Regions from separate parts of the Streptomyces sp. NPDC093111 genome, predicted to be linked through region 1. Evidence: riboswitches for the same ligand, from Rfam matches in the RefSeq annotation. Region 1 holds a riboswitch; the other holds the start of a gene.
The links. Region 1 has a riboswitch for cyclic di-AMP ahead of AB0Q96_RS24340 (LysM peptidoglycan-binding domain-containing protein). Riboswitches for the same ligand answer to the same signal wherever they lie in the genome.
Positions count from the first base shown of each region.

Region 2: another riboswitch for cyclic di-AMP. It lies ahead of AB0Q96_RS33245 (M23 family metallopeptidase); the one in region 1 lies ahead of AB0Q96_RS24340 (LysM peptidoglycan-binding domain-containing protein).

Region 1 covers NZ_JBFBNW010000013.1:296,812-303,905, forward strand. The annotation lists gene AB0Q96_RS24325 (GntR family transcriptional regulator) at 1-637, shown strand, start outside; gene AB0Q96_RS24330 (amidohydrolase) at 882-2,231, shown strand; gene AB0Q96_RS24335 (oxidoreductase) at 2,279-3,208, opposite strand; gene AB0Q96_RS24340 (LysM peptidoglycan-binding domain-containing protein) at 3,322-4,209, opposite strand; cyclic di-AMP (ydaO/yuaA leader) riboswitch at 4,214-4,369, opposite strand; gene AB0Q96_RS24345 (hypothetical protein) at 4,929-5,948, shown strand; gene AB0Q96_RS24350 (hypothetical protein) at 5,962-7,047, shown strand.
Region 2 covers NZ_JBFBNW010000024.1:90,888-97,981, forward strand. The annotation lists gene AB0Q96_RS33230 (PLP-dependent cysteine synthase family protein) at 1-123, shown strand, start outside; gene AB0Q96_RS33235 (MFS transporter) at 120-1,379, shown strand; gene AB0Q96_RS33240 (PP2C family protein-serine/threonine phosphatase) at 1,548-2,798, shown strand; cyclic di-AMP (ydaO/yuaA leader) riboswitch at 3,000-3,146, shown strand; gene AB0Q96_RS33245 (M23 family metallopeptidase) at 3,158-4,237, shown strand; gene AB0Q96_RS33250 (aldo/keto reductase) at 4,326-5,273, shown strand; gene AB0Q96_RS33255 (PrsW family intramembrane metalloprotease) at 5,311-6,606, opposite strand; gene trmB (tRNA (guanosine(46)-N7)-methyltransferase TrmB) at 6,780-7,094, opposite strand, start outside.

The sequences.
Region 1 (7,094 bases):
GGGCCCGCTCGGAGCGCGGGCGCGCGAGGCCGTCCTGCAGCGCATCGTCGACCGGCGGTACGAGCAGGGCGCCCGGCTCGTCGAGCGGGAGGTCGCCGAGGAGCTCGGCATGTCGCGCGTACCGGTCCGCGAGGCGCTCCGCGCCCTCGTCGCCGAGGGGCTGCTCGAACTGCTCCCGCACAGCGGGGTGCGCGTACGGCGCCTGGAGCGCGCCGACGTGGAGCACCTGTACGAGGTGTGGGAGCCCCTGGCCGTCCAGGCCTCCCGGCTCGCGGCCGGAGTCGCGGCCGCCGGTGACGCCGAGGGGCTGACCGCGCTGGAGGCGACGCTCCACCAGGCCGAGTCGGCGGCGGCCGAGGCCGAGGGGGCGCGGGAGGTCGCCGCGCACACGGCCTTCCACGAGGGTGTCGTCGCGATGGCCGGCAATCCGCTGCTCGCGCGCATGATGGAGCAGCTGAGCTGGCAGCTGCGGCTGCTCTTCGGGCTCCGCGAGGAGCCCGCGCAGATGCGGGCCCAGCACGCCGAGATGTTCCGGCACATCGCGGCGGGCGACGCGGAGGCCGCCGGGGCCTGCACGCTGCTGCACGTGCGGGACAGCAGGGCGGTCGCCCTGCGCTCCCTCTTCGGCGACGCCTGAACGGCGACAGCCGACGCCCGTCGTCAACCACCGTCGACCACCGATGACCACCGATGACCACCGACGACAGTCACGGACTTTGTATACCAAGAGCGGGGTCCGACTCTAGCCCCCTCCCCCTCCACGCCCTGAATCGGCTCCCATCTGGGATTTCACGGGCCTCCGGCACTCCACCCTTGTTCGGCGCACATTTGATTGGTATACAAAATCGGGGAGCCGTTGGTCCCCTCCCCAAGGAGTCCCCATGCAGCCGTCCTCCCCCTCCCCCGCGCTCTCCCGTCGCACGGTGCTGGCCGCCACCGGCGCCGCCGCCCTCGCCGGTACGGCGGCCACTGTGGGCGCCGCAGCCCCCGCCACGGCCGCGCCCGTAGAAGCCGGGGCCGCCACCGGCGCGGCAGCCGGGCGGCAGCGCGACAGGGCGGTGGTCTTCCGCGATGTGCGCGTCTTCGGCGCGGCCAGGGCGACGGACCTCGTGGTCGTCGACGGGCGCGTCTCGGACGGCCCCGCCCCGCGGGGCGCGAAGGTCGTCGACGGCGGGGGCCGGATCGCGCTTCCTTCGCTGGTGGACGCGCACATCCACCCCGACAAGACGACCTGGGGCGGGTCCTGGGTGTCGCGGCGCCCCGCGAGCGGCATCGCCGACTACGTCGCGCAGGACGTGGAGCTGTTCCGCAGCCAGCGCCGGCCGGTCGCCGAGCGCGCGTACGGCCTGATGTCCCACGCCGTCGCCCGGGGCACCCGGGCGATGCGCGCCCACGCCGACGTGGCCCCGGCGTACGGCCTGGCCGGCGTGCAGGGCGTCGCCGACGCGCGGGCGCGGCTGCGGCACGCGCTCGACGTGCAGATCGTCGCCTTCCCGCAGCACGGCGTCATCCGCACCCCGGGGACCGCGAAGCTGCTGGAGGACGCGGCCCGCCAGGGGCTCGTGGACATGATCGGCGGCATCGACCCGATCGGCTTCGACCAGGCCCTCGACGAGCAGCTCGACCTGGTCTTCGGCATCGCGGACCGGCACGGCGTGGGCGTGGACATCCACCTGCACGACCGCGGCGAGAAGGGCATCAAGGCGATGCGCGGGATCATCGAGCGCACCCGCGCCCTGTCGCTCGCGGGCAGGGTCACCGTCAGCCACGTCTTCTGCCTGCCCGCCCTGTCCGACCGCGAGCTGGGCGCGATCGCCGCCGATCTGGGCGCCCAGGACATCGCCCTCACGACCGTCGCGCCCTCCGACTCGCTGGTCCTGCCGATCGCCCGGCTCCGCGAGCACGGCGTACGGGTCGGCCTCGGCTCCGACGGCGTGCGGGACTCCTGGAGCCCGTTCGGCAACGCGGACATGATGCACCGCGCCCACCTGCTCGGCTGGGTCACGGACGTCCGCCTCGACGACGAGCTGACCGACTGCTACGGCGTCGCCGCGCACGGCGGCGCGGACGTCATGGGCCTGCCGCACGCCGACCTCCGGCCCGGCGCGCCGGCCGACTTCGTCCTCGTGCGGGGCGAGTGCCTGCCCCAGGTCGTGGTGGACATGCCGCGCCGGGACCTGGTCGTGCACGGCGGTGTCGTGGTGGCCCGCGACGGGGAGTTCCTCGCCTGAGCGGCGGGCCGCGGGCTGCGGGCCGCAGGCCCTAGCCGTACCGCTGCCTAGCCGGCCAGTGAGGCGTACCGGATACCGGTGAGCTCCTCGGACGCGGTCCACAGGCGCTCGCCGGAGGTGTCGTCGAGGGTCCAGCCGGCCCGCCAGGAACGGGTGGGCGGGCCGCGCCAGCCCAGCTTGGGGCCGATGAAGGCGTCGGGGCGCACGCCGGGGGCGGTGGCGGCGTACAGGGTGGGCAGCGCGCCGCCGGTGGCGGGCTGGGCGATGATCCGGTTGCCCAGTTCCATCAGGCGCGCGGCGGTCTTGCGGCCCTCCTGTCGGGGGCCGGCCGTCTGCAGGTTGGTGGCGGCGTAGCCGGGGTGGGCGGCGGCCGCGACGATCCCGGAGCCGGCGGCGGCCAGGCGGCGGGAGAGTTCGTGGACGAAGAGGAGGTTGGCCGTCTTGGACCGCCCGTAGGCGATCCAGCGCCGGTAGCCGCGTTCGGCGTTGAGGTCGGTGTGGTCCAGGTCGGCGAGCGCGTGGAAGCCGCTGGAGAGGCTGACGATCCGGGCGTCCGGGGTGCGCAGCAGCTGGGGCATGAGCAGCCCGGTGAGCGCGAAGTGGCCGAGGTGGTTCACGCCGAACTGGGTTTCGAAGCCGTCGGCGGTGCGGCCGTGGGGCAGGGCCATCACGCCCGCGTTGTTGACGAGCAGGTCGAGTCGCTCGTCGGCTTCGGCGCGGGCGGCGGCGAAGGCGCGCACGGAGGCGAGGTCGCCGAGGTCGAGCGGTGCGAACGCGGCGGAGGCGTGCGGGACCTCGTCGCGCAGCCGGGACAGGGCGGCCTCGCCGCGGGTGCGGCTGCGGCAGGCGAGGACGACGTGGGCCCCGGCGCGGGCCAGCTCGCGGGCGGTGACGTATCCGATGCCGCTGTTGGCTCCGGTGACCACCGCCGTGCGCCCTCCCTGGGAGGGGATGTTCCGCGCGTTCCAGCCCGTCATCTCCGATGGCTCCTTCCGGCCGTGGTGCCCCCATGCTGCCGCTACCGAGGGTAACGACAATCATAGGGACACCTCGGCGAAGCGCCTCGGCCGGGAGAGCTCGCGCGGTGCCGTCAGTAGGCGCTGTTGACGTTGTCGATCGAGCCGTAGCGGTCGGCCGCGTAGTTGCAGGCGGCGGTGATGTTGGCGACCGGGTCGTACAGGTCGAAGGGGGTGCCGGCGACGTGGTAGGCCCGGAAGGTGGGCTCGATCACCTGGAGCAGGCCCTTGGACGGGGTGCCGGCGAGGGCGTTGGAGTCCCAGTTGTTGATGGCCAGCGGGTTGCCCGAGGACTCGCGCATGATGTTGCGGTGGATGCCGTCGTAGGTGCCAGGGATGCCGTTCTTGGCCATGATGGCGAGCGACTCGCGGATCCAGCCGTCCAGGTCGTTCGAGTACGAGATGGCGGCGGCGGAGGAGACGGCGGGCGCCTGGGCCGCGGCCTGGACCACGGCGGGCGAGGCGGCGGACGCCTGACGGGCGACCGCCGGGAGCGCGGCGGCGGCGCCGGTCGCGGCGGCCGGACGCGCCGCCGCCGGGCGCGCGGCGTTGTCGGTGCCCTTGGCGTTCCCGGTGTCGAGGGCGAGTCGCAGGCCGGGACGGATGAGGCTCGGGTCCGCGCCGACGGCGGCGCGGTTGTCGCGGTAGATCGTCTTCCAGCCGCCGCTCACGTGGTGCTTCCGGGCGATTTTCGAGAGCGAGTCGCCGGCGACCACGGAATAGCGCACGAGACCGTTCGTCTTCACCGTCTGGGCCACGGCCTTTTCGACTGCGACGGATGTGACGGACGCGACGTTCGCCACCGAGTGGACGGCCCTCGGGGCGCTCGGGGTCTGGGCCGACGCGCCGGTGGCCGCGGCGAGCGGCAGGGCGAGTGCGGCGCTGCCGGTGATGCCGACGACGGCCAGCCCTCGGGCGAGCGGGGTGGTCGTGCGGCGGCGGTGCTTCCCGGTTCCACGCATGGCGCATTCCTCTCCTTCGCCTGCGAGGTGAGCTGTCGGGTTCGAGCAGGAGCTGCCCGGCCGCGCTGGCGCGCGGCTTCACCCCGAGCCGCCCCGGAGACCGGGACGGCGGAGAACCTGGGTCCCCCGCTCCTGCCGTACGGGTGAGTGAGTGCGGTGCCCGGGCGGCGGCAGGATTCGGCGTTCCGTCCGGATGACGGGTGACCGTAGGCGAAGGCGAACGGCGAGAACAAGCGCCTGATTCGCAAAAGCAAGCAGATCTTTTACGGGGCGGAAATGGATCAATCGACGCGTCGTGATCCTTTTCCCCAACTCGTTCCCGGGGGTTCGCGCATGACGCCACGACAGCATTCCGGGAGAATGCCCGACCGTGACTCAGATCACCAGGCCCTACTTAATAGGACATGTCCGAATCCAATGGATTTGAGAACTTAGCCTCGATCCTCCGTGACGGTCCGTCGGTTCCTTCGGCGGGCCGTTTCGGCTGTTCGGACTGGTGGCAGCCGGGCTGATGGCCCGGCTGTCGCGTCGGGTGGGCGTCGGTGATCACGCCGGTCCAGGGCAGTGGCGGGCGAACCGCACCGCTGTGCCGGCCGGCTTCCGCACGTGCTCGCGCACGCCGGCCCGAGCGGTCAGTCGGCGGCCGGGAACAGGGGTGGCGGGGGCAGCCCCTTTGGCGTGTGTCACGATCTCCCCCGACCTGTGGGGGGTGTTGCTGAATGGCGCAGGACATTGCGCTGCGGCCGGTGGTGGATCCGGCCCTCGAAGGCGCGGAGCGCGCGCTGCTGGAGAAGTCCGCCGACGGACTCTTCCCAGCCACGCTGCCGCTGCCCGAGGATCCGGGGCTGGGCGGCCGTACCAAGGCGGACATCTGGACGGCCCTGGGGGTCTCCGCGGTGTGCGCGCTCCTGCCGGTGACGATCCTGTGGGCGCTGATCGGCGTGTGGCCCGGCCTGGCCGTCGGGCTCGCGGCGCAGGCGGGGCTGATCTGGGTCGGGGTCCAGTTCGGGTTCGAGGCGTTCGTCCTGACCGTCGTGGGCGTGCACCTGCTGGCCTGGCTGCTGATCGTCGTCCTCGGCTGCGGGACCGACGAGCGGCAGCGGGTGGCCCGGCTGCGCCACGGCCGCTACTACCTGGCCGAGGACTTCGGCGACGACTCCCTGCGCGAGCTGCTGGGCCACTCGCCGCTGCGCCGGATGGAACGCGCCCAGGCCGCCGTGACGGCGGTACTCCAGTCGCAGGTCGACCGGGAAGGGCTGCTGGACGACATCGCCAACGACGTGACGCTGCCGGCCCAACAGTACGAGATCGCCCAGCGCCTGGCCGAGCTGACCCGGCTGGCGCGGAGGGTGCGCACCGCTGCCGGGGACGCCTCCGGCTCGCGGGTGGAGGAGGTGCTGCGGACTCAGCGGCAGGCGCTGCGGCTGTCGTCGAGCGCGCTGGAGGAGCGGGTGGAGGCGCTGGAGCGGTACGCCGAGAACACCCGCGCGGCGGACGCGGCGTACCGCGAGTGGGAGGCCGTACGAGAGCTGGAGCAACTCGGCGAGGACATGCACGAGCTGGTGGTGAACACGGTGCGGGACGAGCTGGCCGTCGCCGAGATCGAGGGGCTCGCCGACCGGTCCCGGTTCCAGGACCTGCACCGGATGCTGGACGAGGCGCGGGAGGCGGGGCTGCTGGCCACGCGGTTCGCCGACGAGCCGGCCGACCGCCGGTCCGGCGACAGCGGCCGGGCGTGAGGGGGAGGACGACATGACGCGGACATCCCAGCCGAGACGCGCGTTCCACTCCGGCCGCGGCAAGAAGACCTTCGACCGGATCCCGGGCGGGTTCTACCTGGTCGGCGTCCTGGTGATCCTCTTCGAGGTGGTCACGCTCGGCGCCGTGGGCCTGGCCCTGGCCGTCGGCGACCCGAGCGACGACGGGGCATCCCCGGACAAGCAACCCCGGCGGGTCGAGGTCACCTACATCGCGACGGGCGACCACCCCTCGGTGAACCTCACCGTCGGGGAGGCGAACGGCGACCACACGCCCCACGGGGTCGTCATCCTGCCGTACCGCAAGACCGTCGAGCTGGCGGCGGGCGCCGACTTCTATCTGGACGTCAGAAGCCGCGAGGACCAGGAAGGGGGCACTCTCACGTGCACCGTGCTGGTCGGCGGCAAGGTGGTCCAGCAGGCGCACAGCACACCGGACTCCTCGTCCGCCACCTGCGCGGGCAGCACCGCGGACGCCCCGCGGCGGGGCATCCCCGTGCCCACTCTCACCCCCGGCGCCTCCCCGCTGCCCGAGGAGCGGCGGCTCACCGGGACCGTCAAGGTGCCGGACTACCCGGGCGAGGGCTCGCCGGTCATCGGCACCGTCACGGACTCCTCCCTGGAGTACGCGGAGCTGGGCGGCACGTGGGACCGGAGCAAGACGCAGGATCCCATCTTCGACGGCTTCACCCGCAAACAGGAGGGGCGCCAGCGCGCACTCGTGAAGTCCACGCAGGTCGACGAGGACATCATGGCCGCGGCCGGCGGCACCGGGGAGCTGCGGGGCGTGGCGGGCGCGGTGATGGACGAGCGGCGGCGCTACGAGTACCCCCGTGACCAGGCGATCCTGGTCGACGTCGCCTCGCAGCCGCTGAAGGTCGACGGACATGACGCCTGGCTGCTGGTCAGCGAGATCCACTTCCACAAGCGCGGGGTGCCGTCCACGATGGACCTGAACGCGGTCCTCGTGGTCGACACCGGGCGGGTCCGCCCCTCGGTGCTGTGGGTCGTACTGCCGGAGACGAACAAGAAGCTCTGGCCGGACCTGAACACTCTGGTCGCATCCGTCCAGGTCCGCTGACCTGCACCGATACGGGACGGGCCCGGGCGCGCGACGCGTCCCGGGCC
Region 2 (7,094 bases), on a different contig from region 1:
TTCTGCGCGAAGCACGGGCTGCTCGACGGTCCCGTACGGGAGGACCCGGCCGGGTACGCGGAGGGCGAGCCGGTCCACGGCTGGACCCGCCGGGTGCTGGACCGGGCGGAGCGGGTCCGTTGAGCACGACGACCGCGCCCTCCCCGGGAGGGATCTGGAAGCAGAGCCGCACCTTCGACCCGGCCGTGCGGCTGCTCTTCCTGAACCAGCTCACCATCAACCTCGGCTTCTACATGCTGATGCCGTACCTGGCCGCCCACCTGGCCGACGGCCTCGGCATGGCGGCCTGGGCGGTCGGCCTCGTCCTCGGCGCGCGGAACCTGTCCCAGCAGGGCATGTTCCTCGTCGGCGGCGCGCTCGCCGACCGGCTCGGCTACAAGCCGCTGATCGTCGCCGGGTGCGCGCTGCGGACGGCCGGCTTCGGGGCGCTCGCCTTCGCGCAGTCGCTGCCGATGCTGATCGGCGCCTCCCTGGCGACGGGCCTGGCGGGGGCGCTGTTCAACCCGGCGGTGCGGGCCTATCTGGCGGCGGAGGCGGGGGAGCGGCGCGTGGAGGCATTCGCGCTGTTCAACACGTACTACCAGGCGGGCATCCTGCTCGGGCCGCTCGTCGGGGTGGCGCTGACCGGGGTGTCGTTCCGGCTGACGTGCGTGGTGGCGGCGGTGCTGTTCGCCGGGCTCACCCTCGTACAGCTGCGGCACCTGCCCGTGCGGAAGGAGCGGCCGGCGGCGGACGGGCGGGAGCGGGGGCAGTTCGGGACGGTGCTCGCCAACCGGGTGTTCTGGCTGTTCTCGCTGGCGATGACCGGCTCGTACGTGCTGTCCTTCCAGGTCTATCTGGCGCTGCCGCTCGCCGCGGACAGCACGGCGGTGACGACGGCGCTGTTCGTGGTGTCGGCGGTGGTGGCGCTCGTCGGGCAGCTGCGGATCACCGCCTGGTGCAAGCGGCGGCTCAGCCGGGAGCGGTGTCTGGTGCTCGGGCTCGGGCTGATGGGCGTGGCGTTCCTGCCGCCGGCGCTGCTGGGCGGCGGCCGTTCGCTGCCGGGGCTGCTGCTGTGCGCGGCGCTCCTGGCGACGGCGAACGCGGTGCTCTACCCGTACGAGATGGACACCGTCGTCGCGCTCGCCGAGAACCGCTGGGTCGCCACCCACTACGGGCTCTACAACACCGTCTGCGGGATCGGCATCACCCTGGGGAACCTGGGCACGGGCGCCCTGCTCGACCTCACCGGCTGGTCGGCGGTGCCCTGGCTGACGCTGTGCGCGGTCGGGCTCGGCTGCGCGGCGGCCATGGCGGCGCTGTCCCGGGGCGGGCGGCTCGCCGTCCGGCCGGCCGTACGCCAGTCGGCCGCGCGGGAGTCGCCGACGGGCACCGGCTGACCGCACCCTGGGGAGGGCGCGGGTCCTCCCGTCGCCCTCGGGTCGGGCCCAGGTCCAGGCGGGAGAGCAGAGGTGGCGCGAGCAGCGGTGCGGCACGGGGCCCCCGGCAGGCCCGGTGACGGAGAGGGCGACGAGGGCCGGCTCCCGTTCCCGGTCGCCCGTCGCTTCATCCGTGCCCTTCCCCCGCTGATCGTCGTGGGCGGTGTCTGCTTCGACCTGGCGACACCGCCCGAGTACACCGCGGCGCCGCTGTTCTCGGCGGCGCCGCTGATCGCCGCCCCCTTCTTCTCCACGCTGACGACCTTCCTGACGGGCACCGCCGTCGTCCTCGCCACCATCGGCCTGCACATCCACAACGGCACGGCCCGCCATGTCGCCTCGCTCACCGAGACGCTGACCATCCTCACCGTCGCGGCGCTCGCCATGCTGATCAACCGGGTGGTGCGGCGCAGCGGCGAGCGGCTCGCGTCGGCGCGGGTGATCGCGGCGACGGTGCAGAAGGCGGTGCTGCCGACGCCCGCCGAGCGGATCGGCGGGCTGCGGATCGCGGCCCGGTACGAGGCGGCGCAGGCCGACGCGTTCATCGGCGGCGACCTGTTCGCCGTCCAGGACACGCCCTACGGCGTACGGCTGATCGTCGGCGACGTGCGGGGCAAGGGGCTCGACGCGGTGGAGGCCGTGGCCGTGGTCATCGGCGCCTTCCGGGAGGCGGCCGAGCTGGAGCCCACGCTGGAGGGCGTGGCACAGCGGCTGGAAGGGGCGCTGGACCGCGAGGGCACGCGGCGGGACGGGCTCGACGCCTTCGAGGGGTTCACGACGGCGGTCCTCGCGGAGATCCCGCGCGCCGAGGGTGGTGGCGGCGGTGGCGGCGGTGTCGTGCGGGTCGTGAACCGGGGGCACCCGGAGCCGCTGCTGCTGTACGGGGACGGCGGGGTCGGTCGGCTCCAGCCGACCGAGCCCGCGCTGCCGCTGGGGATGGGAGAGCTGGCGATGTGGCCCGACCGGGCCGACGAGAGGCCGTACCCGGTGGGCGCGACGCTGCTGCTCTACACGGACGGTCTCTCGGAGGCGCGGGACGCGCGCGGGGTCTTCTACGATCCGGCGGAGCGGCTCGCGGGGCGGCTCTTCCCCGGCCCGGAGGAACTCCTGGACGCGCTGGTGGCGGATGTGCGCCGGCACACCGGCGGGGGTTCGAACGACGACATGGCGCTGCTCGCGGTGAGCCGCCCGGCGGCGGGACAGCCGGAACGGCGCCGGACCATGCCGGTGGTGCCGCCGGAGGAGGCCCCGGAGACGTCGGCGGGGGCGCCGTCCGAAGGGGGGCGGGGGGCGCCTCGGGACGGGTCGCGGGAGGTGCCTCGGGACGGGTCGCGGGAAGGGCCTCCGGACGGGCCTCGGAACGGTGGTGACGGGACGTAGTCGAGGGGTGTCGCTCCGATAACAATTGATGCAACGTCAGATTCCCGCTGTGACGCGGATCCTGTCTGACCGGGGGTCAACTCGGGCCATTCCCTCTCAATTCAGCTAATGATCAAGGGGAACGGCTTGGAATCGGGAGGCCGTGTCTATTAACGTTCGATAACGCAGCGCGGTCGTCACAGCCGTCGCAAGAGACGGCACCGTGCGCGTGCGCCGAATCCCGCAAGGGAACCGGGGAACCACCACTTGGGGTGAATCGGGCCACGCCGCACCCGTGCGGCACACCCGTAGGAGACCTTCCTGCTCCGAACCCGTCAGCTAACCCGGTAGGCGAGAAGGAAGGAAAGGAGAGCGCCTCCGTGGCGTCCGACACCCCTGCTCCCGAAGCCCCCTTCGACTCTTTCGGCGCCCATGGCGCCGCGGGCGCGGGCGGGGAGGAATGGAACCCCACCGAGGACTCGCTGCGGGCCCAGAACCGCTCCGGCGGCCGGCACCGGGTCGTCAAGCAGCGCTCCAACTTCGCCCGCTCCTCCACCGTCCTCGGTGTCGGCGTCATCGCCGCCGTCGGCGCGGGCGGCCTGGCCACCGCGCAGGAGAAGCCCCCGGTCGCCATCTCCCTGCCGGACCTCGACCTGCCCGACGCCTCCGCGCTCCCCGGCATCGGCGACCTGATCGGCGGCAAGGACAAGGGCTCCGGCGACAGCGCGCAGGTCGCGAACAACGCGCAGCCGCTCACCGCCCTCACCTACACCGCGCCCGAGGACAGCACCTCCGCCGACGCGCCCGCGGGGTCCAAGCAGCAGGCCGCCGACGCCGGCGAGGCGCTGCGCGCCCGCATCCTCCAGCAGGCCGAGCAGCAGCAGGCCGCCGCCGACACCGCCGAGAAGGAGGCGGCGCAGAAGGCCGCCGCCGAGAAGGCGGCGAAGGAGGCCGAGGCGAAGGCCGAGGCGGCGGAGAAGGCGGCGGCCGAGGCGAAGAAGAAGGCCGAGGCGGAAGCCGCGGCGAAGGCCGAGGCCGAGCGCCTGGCCAAGCTGGCCGCCAGCTACTCGCTGCCCACCTCCTCGTACACGCTGACCTCCACCTACGGCGAGGCCGGCTCGATGTGGTCCTCCGGCTACCACACCGGCCTGGACTTCGCCGCGCCCACCGGCACCCCGGTCAAGGCCGTCCACAGCGGCACCGTGAAGTCGGCCGGCTGGTCCGGCTCGTACGGCTACCGGATCGTCCTCGAACTCGAGGACGGCACCGAGGTCTGGTACTGCCACCTGTCCTCGATGACGGTCGGCGCGGGCCAGTCCGTCGGCACCGCCGACACCATCGGCCGGGTCGGCGCCACCGGCAACGTCACCGGCCCCCACCTCCACCTGGAGGTCCACACCCCGTCCGGCGGCGGCATCGACCCGGCGAGCTGGCTGCGGTCGAAGGGCCTCAGCCTCTGACGTCCGCCGGGGCCCGCGCCCGGACATCCGTCCGGACGTCCTTCGCCGAAGCGGAATAGGCCCGGCCGTGCGGGGGGTTGATCAACCCATGACTTCTCTCCGCAAGCTGGGCTCCTCCGACCTGCACGTCTTCCCGCTCGCCCTCGGCGGCAACGTCTTCGGCTGGAGCGCCGACGAGGCGCAGTCCTTCGCCGTCCTCGACGCGTACACCGCCGCGGGCGGCAACTTCGTCGACACCGCCGACGTCTACTCCGCGTGGGCCGAGGGCCACGAGGGCGGTGAGTCCGAGACCGTCATCGGCCGCTGGCTCGCCTCCCGCGGCAAGCGCGCCGACGTCCTCGTGGCGACCAAGGCCGGTGCCCACCCCCGCTTCAAGGGGCTCGGCGCGGCCACCATCAAGGGCGCCGTCGAGGAGTCGCTGCGCCGCCTCGGCACGGACTACATCGACCTCTTCTACACGCACTTCGACGACGAGTCGGTGCCGGTCGAGGAGATCGTCACCGCGCTCGACCAGCTGGTGAAGGACGGCAAGGTCCGGGCCGTCGCCGCCTCCAACATCTCCCCGGAGCGGCTGCGCGCCTCGCTCGACTTCGCCGAGGCCGAGGGGCTCGCCCGCTACGTCGCCCTCCAGCCGCACTACAACCTGGTCTCCCGCGAGACCTACGAGGGCGCCCTCCTGGAGACCGCCGAGCGGGCCGGCCTCGCCGCCGTGCCGTACTTCGGGCTCGCCTCGGGCTTCCTCACCGGCAAGTACCGCCCCGGCACCACCGTGGCCAGCGTCCGCGCCGAGGGAGCGGCCAAGCACCTGGAGACCGAGCGGGGCCAGAAGGTGCTCGCCGCGCTCGACGCGGTCGCCGAGGCGCACGACGCCGAGCCGGCCACCGTCGCCCTGGCCTGGCTGGCCTCCCGCCCCACCGTCGTCGCTCCGATCGCCTCGGCCCGCACGGTCGAGCAGCTGCCCGCCCTCGTCGCCGTCGCCGACCTGGAGCTGACGCCCGCGGAGCTCGCGGTGCTGGACGAGGCATCGGCGGTCTGACCCGACCGCCCCGCCGCCCGCGCCGGCCGCCGCCGTACTAGCTGCGGTACGGGTTGTAGCCGCCGTAGTCCAGGTACTGCGGCGGCGCCCAGACCCGGCCCGTGGCCCGTGCGGCGTAGGTGAGCGCGGGCGAGGCCACCTGCCTGCGCTGCCACAGGTGGTGCAGCAGCTCCTGCTCGCGGGCCGCGAAGTCCGGGGCCGCCTGGCCGCGTCCGGCCCGGTGGCGCAGGAAGGCCAGCGTGGTGGCGAAGGACTCGTACTCGCCGACCGCCTGCGCGGCCGCCTTCCCGTACGTACGGGCGGCGAAGCCGCGGGCCAGCGCGCGGGCCCGCATCGAGGAGAGCGCGAGCGGTTCGTCGTGCGCGAGCCACCCGGCCGTCGCGTAGGCCGGGAGCTCGCCGGATATCGTGCGCAGCTCCTTCTGCCGGCTCCATATCGCGAGCCAGGTCAGCAGGGCGAAGACCGGGACCATGAACATCCCGTACACGGCGAGGAACGCCAGCGGGTGGAAGGTCGCCGAACCGTTCCACAGGGCGTGCATGCCCATGCCGAGCAGCAGGCCGGTGAGCGGGAACAGCACCAGCCGGGTGCGGCGGAAGCGGGCGCCGGCCGCGAGGGCGGCGGCGAAGCCGAAGCCGAGGCCGGTGAGCGAGGTGAACAGCGGGTGGGCGAACGGCGACATGATGATCCGGACGAGGAAGGTCCCGAAGGTCATGGAGCCGAGCCCGGTGGAGCCGATCTCCTGGTCCTCGCCGAAGGCGTTGCCCAGGTAGAGGATGTTCTCGGTGAACGCGAAGCCGGTGGCCGTGAACCCGGCGTAGACGAGGCCGTCGACCGGGCCCGTGAAGTCCCGGCGGCGGAAGAGGAAGAGCAGCAGAACGGCCGCGCCCTTGGCGGTCTCCTCCACGACCGGGGCGACCGCGGTCGCGCCGAGGGTGTCGGCGGAGCCGGGGTCGGCGGTGGCGCTGCTGATCCACTCCACCGCGAAGGAGTTGGCCAGGATCGCGACCAGCGTGGAGGCGAACGCGCCCCAGGCGAGGGCGAACAGCAGGTTCTTCCAGGGGGCCGGTTCGACCCGGTCGAGCCAGCGGAACGCGGCCATCAGCAGCGGTACGGGCAGGACCGCGAGGCCGAGGCCGACGAGGAAGCCCTCGGTGCCGGTCTCCTCCCGGACCAGGGCCAGGATCGCCAGGGCGCACAGCGCGAGCAGGGTGATCAGCGTGACGGCCCGCAGCACCTTGCTGCGCCAGAAGGCGCGGCGCGGCTTGTACCGCCACTTGGCACGCTCCGGGACCGCCGCGAAGTCCGGCTGGTCGGTCTCCAGGGCGGGCACGGGTGCGGGCGCGGGGATGACCGCCGTGGCCGGGGCCGGGGCGGGGACGGGCTCGGTGGTGGATCCGACGATCGGGTTCGACGACACGGAACGACCCTAACGAGCGGCACCGACACCGGCGAGGGGGTTCCCGCAGCCTGTGGAAAACCCGCCCCTCGCCGCCTCGGGTGAGCTCAGCGCCTGCGGAACAGCAGGTCGTGGACGACGTGCCCCTTGTCGAGGCCCTGCCCCTCGAACCGGGTCAGCGGCCGGTACCCGGGCCGGGGCGCGTAGCCGCCGTCGGCCTGGGTGTTCTCGAAGTCGGGGTGCGCGCTGAGCACTTCCAGCATCTGCTCCGCGTACGGCTCCCAGTCCGTGGCGCAGTGCAGCACGCCGCCGGGCTTGAGGCGGGGCGCGAGCAGCGTGAGGAAGTCGGGCTGGATCAGACGCCGCTTGTGGTGCCGCTTCTTGGGCCAGGGGTCCGGGAAGTACACCCGGCAGCCGTCGAG